DNA from 3 places in the Streptomyces sp. NPDC001027 genome. Region 1 is predicted to be linked to each of the others. Evidence: riboswitches for the same ligand, from Rfam matches in the RefSeq annotation. Region 1 holds a riboswitch; each other region holds the start of a gene.

Region 1 (3,785 bases):
GGGGCGCGGCGCTCGCCGTCGCCGAGGGGGCGAGCGCCGCCAGGGCGGCGGAGGCGGCGAGTGCGCCTAATGCTCTGCGCGTCGTCGTCACGGGATGCGTCTCCTTCGGTCGGACCGGGGCGGCGGGGCGGCTTCGCGAGCGGCTGTTCCCGGGCCGACGCCTGGTCGGCGTCCCACCGGGTCCGAGGCCGCCGATGAAAGCGCTTGCCATCTGACCGGACCACTTTCTCCGGTCCCGGCGTCACCTGTCGACACCGCGACCGGACACGCCGAAGGCCGGCCCCCGGATCTTGCGATCGGGGTCCGGCCTTCGGCTGCGCGTCGGGCGGGTCGCCGGCGGGGATCAGCCGACGGAGACGCCGTGGGAGCGGAGGTAGGCGAGCGGGTCGACGTCCGAGCCGTAGTCGGGCGTGGTGCGGATCTCGAAGTGCAGGTGCGGTCCGGTCACGTTGCCCGTCGCGCCGGAGAGTCCGACCTGCTGGCCCACGCCGACCGTCTGGCCGGCCGAGACGGAGAGCTGGGACAGGTGGCCGTACTGGGCGTAGTAGCCGTCGTTCAGCTTGATGACGACCTGGTTGCCGTAGGCGCCTCCCCAGCCGGCGGAGACGACGGTGCCCGCGCCGACGGCCTTGAGCGGGGTGCCGGTCGGGACGACGAAGTCGACGCCGGTGTGGTAGCCGCTGGACCACATGCTGCCCGACTGGTGGTACGGCGTGCCGACGGTGGCGCCGGACACGGGCAGGGTGAAGTCGGCGGTGCTGCTCTCGGCGGCCTGGGCCGCGGTCTTCGCGGTGGAGGCGGCGGACGACGACGTGGACGTCGAAGGCTTCGAGGGCTGCGAGGGCTGCGACGACTTCGAGGAGGAGTCCGCGGAGGACGACGAGGGCGACGAGGACCCGGACGACTTGGGTGCGCCGACGGAGGCCTTCCCGCCGATCGACAGCTCGAGGCCCGGGTGGATCAGCGAGGGGTCGGTGCCGACGGCCTCGCGGTTGTCCTGGTACAGCTTCTTCCAGCCGCCGCTGACGTGCTGCTCGGTCGCGATCTTCGAGAGGCAGTCGCCGGAGCGCACGGTGTAGGTCGTGACGGCGGCGGTCTTGCGGGCCGCCGGGGCGGCCTGCGCGGACTTCTGGGAGACGGTCTGCGCGACCGCCTGCGAGACGGCCTGGGACGCGGACTCGGGAGTGGCCGCGTGGGCGCCGGAGGCGGCCATGAGCGGAAGGGCGAGCGCGGCCCCGCCGGTACCGGCGGCGGCTATGGAACGGGTGAGGCGCTGGGCCTTGGGACGACGGTGCTTACCCTTCGCGGGCATGACGAATTCCTCTCCGGCGCCTGCGAGGTGAGCTGTCGGGTGCGGACTGGAGATGTCCGGCCGCGTCGGGACGCGGCTTTACCCCGAGCCTGTTCCGGGACCGGAACAGGCGGTCGTGCCTGTGGGTCCCCCGCTCCTGCCGGGTACGGGTGGGTGTGCGGATTCCGGGCGGCGGCAGGATTGGGCGTCCGTCCGGATTGGTGTGGAACGTAAGCGACCGGGACGCACAGGGACAAGCAAAGGTTGCACCGCCACGGCGTTTCTCTTGATCCGCCGCGAGAATTCCCGGTCACCCTCCGTGAATCAAAACAGCCCTATTGGGTCAAGCACCCGGTAAATCCACATGAATTACGTGAACATGACGGGCGACGTACGGTCACGGATATGACGCTGCTCACGTGACGTTGCTCCAGCTTTCTTTATTCCAGAGCGAGTTATCACGAAGAATCCAATTCGGACAGAAACCTCAGATGCGACGCAGGCGGATAACCGTCGCATCGAGATCGCCCCGCAGTCCGGTCCGCAGCCCGTGGTGCAGGAGCACCGCCCCTCGGTGCACTTCTCCCGTTTCACGGCATTCGTACGACGCCGTCGGGTCGAGTCCGCGCAGCCGCAGCGCCGGGACGGGCTCCCCGAACCGCTGGGCCTGGAGCCAGGCCAGGACGACCGTCTCGTCGCCGAGCACGTACTGGACGGCGCTCAGGCCGGCCCCCGGCGGCCGCAGCCGGTACAGGTCGCCCTGCTGCACGAGCGTCCGGACGTCCTTGTAGAGGTCCACCCACCGGCGCGCCTCGGCGAGCTCCTCCTCGCTCCACTCGGCAAGGTCCCCGCCGACGCCGAGCACCCCGGCCATGGCGCTGACGAACCGGAAGCGCAGCGAGCTGACCCGCCCGTTGAGCTGTGTGTTGGGGCTGTCGGTGACCCACGCGGCCATCACCCGGGCGGGGTGGATCTGACTGAAGCCGTGCTGGATGTCGAGCCGGTCCAGCGGGTCGGTGTTGTCGGAGGTCCACACCTGGTCGGTGCGGCTCATGATCCCCAGGTCCACGCGCCCGCCGCCGCCCGAGCAGGACTCGAAGGCGACGCCGGGGTGGGCCGCCCGCAGCCGGTCCAGGAGGGCGTACAGGGCCCGTACGTGGTCGACCCACAGACGTTGCGGATAGGGGTCGTCCGGCCAGCCCGCGTCGGTGAAGCAGCGGTTGAAGTCCCACTTGACGTAGTCGATCGGCGCGCTCGACAGGAGCCCGTCGAGCTGCTCCCAGAGGTACTCCTGGACGTCCTCGCGCGCGAGGTTCAGCATGAGCTGATTGCGGAACTCCGTCCGCTTTCGTCCCGGTTGGAACTGCACCCAGTCCGGGTGCGCCCGGTAGAGGTCGCTGTCCGGGTTGACCATCTCGGGCTCGACCCAGATGCCGAACTGCATGCCGAGGGCGCGCACGTAGTCGGCGAGGGGCTTCAGCCCGTTCGGGAAGCGGTCCGGGTTGGGCTGCCAGTCGCCGAGCCCGGCGTGGTCGCCGGTACGGGCCCCGAACCAGCCGTCGTCCACCACGAAGAGTTCGACGCCGATCGCCGCGGCGCGCCGGGCGAGGGTCGCCTGCTGCTCCTCGGAGATGTCGAAGTAGGTGGCCTCCCAGGAGTTGAACAGCACCGGCCGGTCCTGCCCGGCGTCCGGGACGACATGGGCCCGCTGGTAGGCGTGCCAGGCACGGCTCGCCCCGCCGAAGCCGCCGTCGCTCCACAGACCGGCGAAGACCGGCGTGGTGAAGGACTCGCCCGCCGCGAGGCGCAGCAGACCCGAGTCGTCGTACCCGGCTCCGCCGGTGATCTGCACGCGTGCGTCGGGGAGCCGGGCGACGGCGATCCGCCAGGAGCCCGACCAGCCGAGGGCGCAGCCGTAGACCTCGCCGCGCTCCTCGGTGGCGTCGGCGTCGAGGGCGACCCAGGGCAGGTGCTGGTGGCCGGTGTGGCCGCGGCGGCTGCCGATGACCGTCTCGCCGGGGCCGAGCGGGGTGCGCGCGAGCTGCGACTCGGCGGCCCAGCGGCCGTGCAGCTGGGACAGCCGCCAGTCGTCCCGCTCGGGCAGGGTCCAGGTGGCCGAGTCCGCGCGAAGCAGTTCCAGCGGCTGTTCGCCCTCGTTGCGCAGGGTCGTCCACCGCTCGACGACGTCGCCGCGCATCCGGTAGTGGAGGGTGACGGCGAGCCCGGCGTCCCGAAAGCGCAGCCGCAGCTCGTCGCCGTCCCGCTCGTGCGCCTCGAAGGTCCACTCGGTGCCGCGGCGCTCGTCGGTGCGCACCGACAGGGCGGGGCGGACGAAACGGGGGCCGCCCTCGACCGGGTACTCCTCACGGCCGTCGAGCGGGGACTCGAAGGACGCCCCCCGCTGCGACCAGGGAAGCGCGGCCAGCGCCTCGGCGTCGGCGAGCGCGATGCCCGGGCCCCAGTGGAGATGGACCAGCTCGTCGGCCTCCGTGAG
Region 2 (3,785 bases), on a different contig from region 1:
CGGCCCGTGACGGATCCGTCGGCCCGTGACGGGTCTGATCTGACCGGAGGGGTCTGACCGGAGGGGTCTGACCGGGCCGTCCGACCAGGAGGTCTGACCGGGTGTCAGCCCGGATTGTGACCATACGACGGAGTAAAGGTGACCGATCCTCAAGTCTGTGATCTTCACGTGATCTGCGCGGCATTAACTTGTGACAAGTGATCGTCTGCCGATACGTTCACTCGTCAGCGCGACGCGTCAGCTCACTCGCCCGCGCCGGCACTGCTGTCCAGAGAAAGGCCCTCGCATGCTCTCCGGGAACGGTCGTCACCGTCGCCCCCGCCAGGCGCCCGCGCTGCTCGTCGCGGCCGGGGTGACCGGCTCCGCCATCGCCATCCCGCTGCTCGCCGCCTCCGGTGCGAGCGCCGCGGACGGCACCGTGTGGGACAAGGTGGCGCAGTGCGAGACCGGGGGCTCGTGGAGTGCCGACGGCGCCGGCGGCGAGTCCGGCGGTCTGAGCCTCACCCAGCAGGACTGGAACGCCTACGGCGGACTCGACTACGCGGCGAGCCCCGACCTGGCCAGCCGTAACCAGCAGATCGCCGTGGCCCAGAAGGTGCTCGCGGCGAAGGGCGTCGGCGCGTGGGGCACGTGCGGGCTGACCTCCGGGCTCACCAAGGAGAACGGCGCGCTGGCCGTGGACACCGGAGTGGCGGGCGATTCTTCGGGTTCGTCCGGCTCATCGGGTTTGTCGGACCTGTCGCGAGGGCTGTCGGGTTCTTCGGGCTCCTCGGGTTCTTCGGATTCCGGCGGCGACTCGACCGGCTCCAGCGGTTCGACCGGATCAGCCGGATCGACCGGATCGACGGGATCATCCGCATCGTCCGACTCGTCCGGCGATTCCTTGAGTTCACCCTCTGCGTCGCCTTCATCCCCTTCGTCCCCATCGTCCCCTTCTGCCGCCTCCGGCGACTCCGGCGGGGCCGGCCGTCAGGGCGACCCGCAGGCGGCCGACGGCTCGACCTCGGGGACTCCGGATGCGGACGACTCGGACAAGTCGGTCCAGGATGTGGGTTCCTGGAACCTCGTCGACACCGGCGCACTCGGCTCCGGCCGCCATCGCGGCACCACGGCCGACGAGCCGGCGGCCGAGGGCGCCGACGCCGGGACCGGCGGTGCGTCCACCGCCTCGACGGGGCGGCATGCCGCGGCCGGCTATGTCGTCCAGGAGGGCGACTCCCTCGCCTCCATCGCCGACTCCCTTGGCCTGCACGGCGGATGGCGTGCCCTCTACGCCGAGAACAAGGACGTCATCGGCCCCGACCCGAGCGACATCACCCCCGGTCAGACCCTCGACACAGGGGTCCAATAGGGCGCAAAGCCCAAGAAAAACAGCGGGAGTTCACGTCACGCTTCGCGCCGAATGTCCGATTTGGCGAAAGTGTGGGATGAGTCTCAGAAGCCCTGATCGTCTTTGAAATTCCGCGGATCGCGTGTCTACGGTCGTGACCGCTCGGCAACCCGAGCCCCGGCCGTCGCAACGCCGAATCCTGCCAGCGGCTGCCCGGGAACAGTCGTCGCGTCAAGCGCCGTAGGCAGGAGCGGGGGACCCAGGTAAGTGCCGCACCGGGAAGTCACCGGAGCGGCTTGGGGTGAAGCCACCCCTCCACGGAGCGAGGTCTCCGACGGAGGAGCGGCCGGGCAACTCACTTGGCCCGAACCCGACAGCTCACCTCGCAGGCGTCGGTGAGGGGATCCACCATGCTGTTTTCCGGTAAGGGCAAGCACCGTCGTCCGTCCAAGGCCACCCGCGCCGCCGCTCTCGCCGGTGTCACCGGCGTCGCCATCGCCGCCCCGCTGCTGGCGGCCGGCAACGCCTCCGCCGCCACCGCCTCCGAGTGGGACGCGGTCGCCCAGTGCGAGTCCGGCGGCGACTGGTCCATCAACACCGGCAACGGCTACTACGGCGGCCTGCAGTTCTCGTCCTCCACCTGGGCCGCGTACGGCGGCACGCAGTACGCCTCGCAGGCCAACCAGGCCTCCAAGGCCCAGCAGATAGCCATCGGCGAGAAGGTCCTCGCGGGTCAGGGCAAGGGCGCCTGGCCGGTCTGCGGCAAGGGTCTGTCGGGCGCCTCCTACGACGGCGGCGGCGCCTCCTCGAACTCGGGCTCCTCCAGCTCCTCCGGCTCGTCGGACAGCAGCAGCTCCCGCTCCACCGAGCAGAAGAGCAGCTCCCGCTCCACCGACCGTCCGGCGGCCGCCAAGAAGTCCAAGACGGTCACCACCCCGACCGGCGAGAAGGTCAAGAAGGGCGACGGCGAGTACAAGGTCGTCAAGGGCGACACCCTCAGCTCCATCGCCGAGAAGCACAAGGTCAAGGGCGGCTGGCAGAAGCTGTTCCAGCTGAACAAGGACATCGTCCAGGACGCCGACCTCATCTACCCGGGTCAGCAGCTGCACCTGAAGTGACAGCCGGCTGCCGATGTCGGCGCTGACGTCGATGCCGACGTCGATGCCGACGCCGGCGAAGCCGCAGCGCTCTCCCGGTGAAGGCCGCTGCCCGAGGGCCGCGTGAAGGTCCCCTGCCTCCCCCCACCCCCCACGGGCTCCCCGTCCCGGTGCGTGTTCCCCCGTACGCACCGGGACGGGGTTTTTCTTGCACCCGTCGGGCAGCGCCCGCCCGGCCCTTCGGGCAGCCGCCCGCCCCGCCCCCGCCGACAATCGTCCGCCCGCCCCTGCCGGACGGCCGCCCGCCCGGTTTCGCGCACTGTTTCCGCGGTCTTTCGGACGGCTTTCCCCCGCCGCTTTGTTCCGGACAGGAACAATGTGTACGGTCAGTCCGTCCACGGGACGGTCGGTCGGTGGCCGACGCTCCGCAGACGGTTAGGCTCTAGGCGCAAGGCCACGCGCCGCGCACTTTCAGCGTCACATCCCATGAAGGAGATGCTCGTGCCGTCCATCGACGTCGTCGTAGCCCGGGAAATCCTGGACTCCCGAGGCAACCCCACGGTCGAGGTCGAGGTCGGCCTCGACGACGGCAGCACGGGTCGTGCCGCCGTCCCGTCCGGCGCCTCCACGGGCGCCTTCGAGGCCATCGAGCTGCGCGACGGTGACCCGAACCGCTACCAGGGCAAGGGCGTCGAGAAGGCCGTCCTCGCCGTCATCGAGCAGATCGGCCCGGAGCTCGTCGGCTACGACGCCACCGAGCAGCGCCTGATCGACCAGGCCATGTTCGACCTGGACGCCACCGACAACAAGGGCTCCCTCGGCGCCAACGCGATCCTCGGCGTCTCGCTCGCCGTCGCCCACGCCGCCTCCGAGGCCAGCGACCTCCCGCTCTTCCGCTACCTGGGCGGCCCGAACGCGCACCTGCTGCCCGTTCCGATGATGAACATCCTGAACGGCGGCTCGCACGCCGACTCCAACGTGGACATCCAGGAGTTCATGATCGCCCCGATCGGCGCGGAGTCCTTCTCCGAGGCGCTGCGCTGGGGCGCCGAGGTCTACCACACCCTCAAGAAGGTGCTGAAGACCAAGGGCCTGTCCACCGGCCTCGGCGACGAGGGCGGCTTCGCCCCGAACCTCGAGTCCAACCGCGCCGCGCTCGACCTCATCATCGAGGCCATCCAGCAGGCCGGTTACGTCCCCGGCGAGCAGATCGCGCTCGCGCTCGACGTCGCCGCGTCCGAGTTCTACAAGGACGGCAAGTACGAGTTCGAGGGCAAGTCCCGCTCGGCCGCCGAGATGACCGAGTACTACGAGGAGCTCGTCTCCGCGTACCCGCTCGTCTCCATCGAGGACCCGCT
Region 3 (3,785 bases), on a different contig from region 1:
GGTCTAGACAACCTGAGACACCGAAGGGCAGCATCACATGGCTGAGCGCCGCGTCAACGTCGGCTGGGCCGAGGGCCTCCACGCCCGCCCCGCTTCCATCTTCGTCCGGGCCGCCACGGCCGCAGGCATCCCCGTGACGATCGCCAAGGCCGACGGCAACCCCGTCAACGCGGCCTCCATGCTGGCCGTTCTCGGCCTCGGCGCCCAGGGAGGCGAGGAGATCGTCCTCGCCTCCGACGCCGAGGGCGCGGACGCCGCGCTCGACCGGCTGGCGAAGCTGGTCGCCGAAGGCCTCGAGGAACTCCCCGAGACCGTCTGAGCACCGCCGCGTTATGCGGTGAAGGGCTCGTCCGAATTATCGGGCGAGCCCTTCGCATTTCCCGTGCACAGGCAGCAGAAATAATCCCCCTCGAATTACTCCTTCTTTGTATACGGCTCCCGTGTTAATGCCGCAGACCCGTCATGTTTACGGGAGGTTGCGAAGTCCTCACACGATCGGCCCGCTCCGGCCCTTTGGAAAAGCGCAGCCGGTGCGCGAGGGTCGCGCGCTCGGTGTGCAGCGCGGTGACCGCCCGCGCGCGCTCCCCGTCGCCGCGCGTCACCGCGTCGACGATCGCGCCGTGCTCCGCCCAGGACTCCACGGGGTCGGCCGGCGCCTCCACCGCGTACATCCAGGCGATCTTGTGCCGGAGCTGGGTGAGCATCGACGCGAGGGCAGGGCTTCCGGAGGCCTGGGCGAGCGTCTCGTGGAACCAGCCCCCCAAGGAGCGCAGATCCTCGCTGTTGCCCCTCCTGGCCCGCTCCTGACCCAGCCGGACGAGCCCGCGCAGCACCTTCAGATGGGCCTCCGTGCGCCGCTGGGCGGCCCGGGAGGCGCCGAGCGGCTCCAGCAGCAACCGCATCTCCAGCAGGTCGGCCGCCTCCTGCTCGGTGGGCTCCGCCACGCACGCGCCCGCGTGCCGCCGGGTGACGACGAAGCCCTCGGCCTCCAGGGTGCGCAGCGCCTCGCGGACCGGGACGCGCGAGACGCCGTAGCGGCGGGCGAGGAGTTCCTCGGTGAGGCGGCTGCCGCGTTCGTAGACACCCGCGACGATGTCGTCCCGGACGGCCGTGCACACCGAGTGCGCCGGAATTCGCATGACGGACCTCCGCCTTAATCCCCGTGAAACGTCGACGGTTGACGTGTGTTCCGTGACTCTATTGCAATGAGCGGGAATTTCCGACGGGGAGCCGGAATCCAGGGATATTTTTTGGACAGCGGGGCCCCGAAAACGGCGAAAGCCCCGGCCGAGGGGCCGGGGCCGAACGATCTGTCGCCGTCGGGCGTCAGACGTTGACGCCGTGCTTGCGGAGATAGGCGACCGGATCGATGTCCGAGCCGTACTCGGGGGTCGTGCGCGCCTCGAAGTGCAGATGCGCTCCGGTGACGTTGCCGGTCGCGCCGGACAGCCCGATGCGCTGGCCCGGGGTGACCGTCTGGCCCACCGACACCTCGATGGACGACAGGTGACCGTACTGCGTGTACGTCCCGTCGTTCATCTTCATGACGACCTGGTTGCCGTAGGCGCCGCCCCAGCCCGCCTCGACCACGGTGCCGAAGCCGACCGCGTGCACGGTGGTGCCGCTGGCCGCGTGGAAGTCGACGCCGGTGTGGCTGCCGGAGGACCACAGCGAGCTGCTGGCCTGGTAGCCGGTGGAGACGTAGGAGCCGGTGATCGGCGACACGAAGGTGTTGAGAAGCTTGCGCTCGGCCTCACGGGCGGCACGCACGCGTGCCTCGCGCTCCTCCACGGCCTTCTTCGCGGCGGCCTGGCGGGCGGCCTCCTCGAAAGCCGCCTTCTTCTGCGCGGCGACCTGCTCGTCGACCTGGTCGGCGACCGACTCGGCCACGGACTCGCCGGCCGTGACGACCGGGATCAGACCGGTCTGTTCGGGGGTGGGCTCGGCCGCGAAGGCCTGGGTGGAGGCGACGGAGGCCATCACACCGGTACTGGTGAGCGCCGCCACGCCGACCGCGCGAGCGGTGGAACGCTGCATCCGGCTGGGCCGGCGGTGCTTCCCGGTGGCGCAGGTGAACGCCATGAAGTCAGAGGTGTCCTTTCCTTCCCTCTCGCCTACCGGGTTAGCTGACGGGTTCGGAGCAGGAAGGTCTCCTACGGACCCCCTCGTGTGCACGCGGGCGTCCGATTCACCCCAGGGACTTCACAAGTGGGTCCCCGGCTCCCCTGGCTCGCGCCGTACGGGGACTCGGCGATGACTGTCCGGTGCCGCAGCTTGCGGCGCAGTGCCTGACGGACAGCCCGGATGAAGCTAAGCGGCGAAGGGATCAATCCTCAAACGGATCACGGTTTTTGTAGCGCATCCCACAGTGCAGACAGGCCACGTCCACCCCAATTCGGACAAACAGAAGCCCTGGTGACGCTCGGTCGACCAGGGCCTCTGCGCGTGCGTGCCGTTGCCGCCGCGATCCACGGCTACTCGGCTTGTCGGCTCGGCTTGTCGGCTACTCGGCGGACACGACCTTCACCTCGCCGATGCCGAGGGCCTCGACGGGCGCCTTGATCTGGGCCGCGTCGCCCACCAGGACCGTCACCAGACGGTCCACCGGGAAGGCGTTCACGGCCGCCGCGGTGGCCTCCACCGTGCCGGTCGCGGCGAGCTGCTGGTACAGAGTCGCCTGGTAGTCGTCGGGCAGGTGCTGTTCGACCTGGTCGGCCAGCGTGCTCGCGACGGCCGCCGCGGTCTCGTACTTCAGCGGCGCCACCCCGACCAGGTTCTGCACGGCGACGTCGCGCTCGGCGTCGGTCAGCCCCTCGGCGGCGAGGGTGCGCAGCACCTTCCACAGGTCGTCCAGCGCAGGACCGGTGTTCGGGGTGTCGACGGAACCGCTGATGGCGAGCATCGCGGCGCCCGAGCCGTCCGGCGCGGACAAAAGGACCTGCCCGAAGGCGCGAACGCCGTAGGTGTAGCCCTTCTCCTCACGCAGGACGCGGTCCAGACGGGAGGTGAGGGTGCCGCCGAGGCAGTAGGTGCCGAGCACCTGGGCGGGCCACACACGGTCGTGCCGGTCGGCGCCGATCCGGCCGATCAGCAGCTGCGTCTGGACGGCCCCCGGGCGGTCCACGATGACGACCCGGCCGGCGTCGTCGGCGGTCACCGGCGGCACGGGCCGCGGCTCGGCGGCGGAGCCCGTCCAGGCGCCCAGGGTGTCGCCCAGGAGGGCGTCCAGGTCGACGCCGGTGAGGTCGCCGACGACGACGGCGGTGGCCGTCGCCGGACGGACGTGCTTGTCGTAGAAGGCGCGGACGGCCGCGGAGTCGATCTTCTCGACCGTCTCGGCGGTGCCCTGGCGCGGACGCGACATGCGGGCGGTGGCCGGGAACAGCTCCTTCGAGAGCTCCTTGGCGGCGCGCCGGGAGGGGTTGGCCAGCTCGTGCGGGATCTCGTCCAGGCGGTTGCGCACGAGGCGCTCGACCTCGCTGTCGGCGAACGCGGGGGCCCTGAGGGCGTCCGCGAGCAGACCGACGCCCTTGGTCAGGCGCGAGGCCGGGACCTCGAGGCTGATGCGGACGCCGGGGTGGTCGGCGTGCGCGTCCAGGGTGGCGCCGCAGCGCTCCAGTTCGGCGGCGAACTCCTCGGCGGAGTGCTTGTCGGTGCCCTCGGTGAAGGCGCGCGCCATGATCGTGGCGAGGCCGTCGAGACCCTCCGGCTCGGCGTCCAGCGGAGCGTCGAGCAGGATCTCGACGGCGACGACCTGCTGGCCGGGGCGGTGGCAGTGCAGCACC

Evidence for each region. Region 1 has a riboswitch for cyclic di-AMP ahead of ABT300_RS33110 (M23 family metallopeptidase). Riboswitches for the same ligand answer to the same signal wherever they lie in the genome.
Region 2: it holds a riboswitch for cyclic di-AMP, as region 1 does, so the genes downstream of both, ABT300_RS10000 (transglycosylase family protein) here and ABT300_RS33110 (M23 family metallopeptidase) in region 1, are expected to answer to the same signal.
Region 3: it holds a riboswitch for cyclic di-AMP, as region 1 does, so the genes downstream of both, ABT300_RS35030 (M23 family metallopeptidase) here and ABT300_RS33110 (M23 family metallopeptidase) in region 1, are expected to answer to the same signal.

The regions. Positions count from the first base shown of each region.
Region 1 is NZ_JBEPBI010000191.1:5,498-9,282, reverse strand. It holds gene ABT300_RS33115 (DUF6250 domain-containing protein) at 1-91, opposite strand, end outside; gene ABT300_RS33110 (M23 family metallopeptidase) at 344-1,312, opposite strand; cyclic di-AMP (ydaO/yuaA leader) riboswitch at 1,317-1,474, opposite strand; gene ABT300_RS33105 (alpha-galactosidase) at 1,779-3,785, opposite strand, start outside.
Region 2 is NZ_JBEPBI010000023.1:19,318-23,102, forward strand. It holds gene ABT300_RS09990 (cytochrome P450 family protein) at 1-10, shown strand, start outside; gene ABT300_RS09995 (LysM peptidoglycan-binding domain-containing protein) at 287-1,351, shown strand; cyclic di-AMP (ydaO/yuaA leader) riboswitch at 1,557-1,737, shown strand; gene ABT300_RS10000 (transglycosylase family protein) at 1,741-2,448, shown strand; gene eno (phosphopyruvate hydratase) at 2,923-3,785, shown strand, end outside.
Region 3 is NZ_JBEPBI010000223.1:1,980-5,764, forward strand. It holds gene ABT300_RS35020 (HPr family phosphocarrier protein) at 38-319, shown strand; gene ABT300_RS35025 (GntR family transcriptional regulator) at 444-1,139, opposite strand; gene ABT300_RS35030 (M23 family metallopeptidase) at 1,327-2,082, opposite strand; cyclic di-AMP (ydaO/yuaA leader) riboswitch at 2,097-2,263, opposite strand; gene ABT300_RS35035 (M16 family metallopeptidase) at 2,504-3,785, opposite strand, start outside.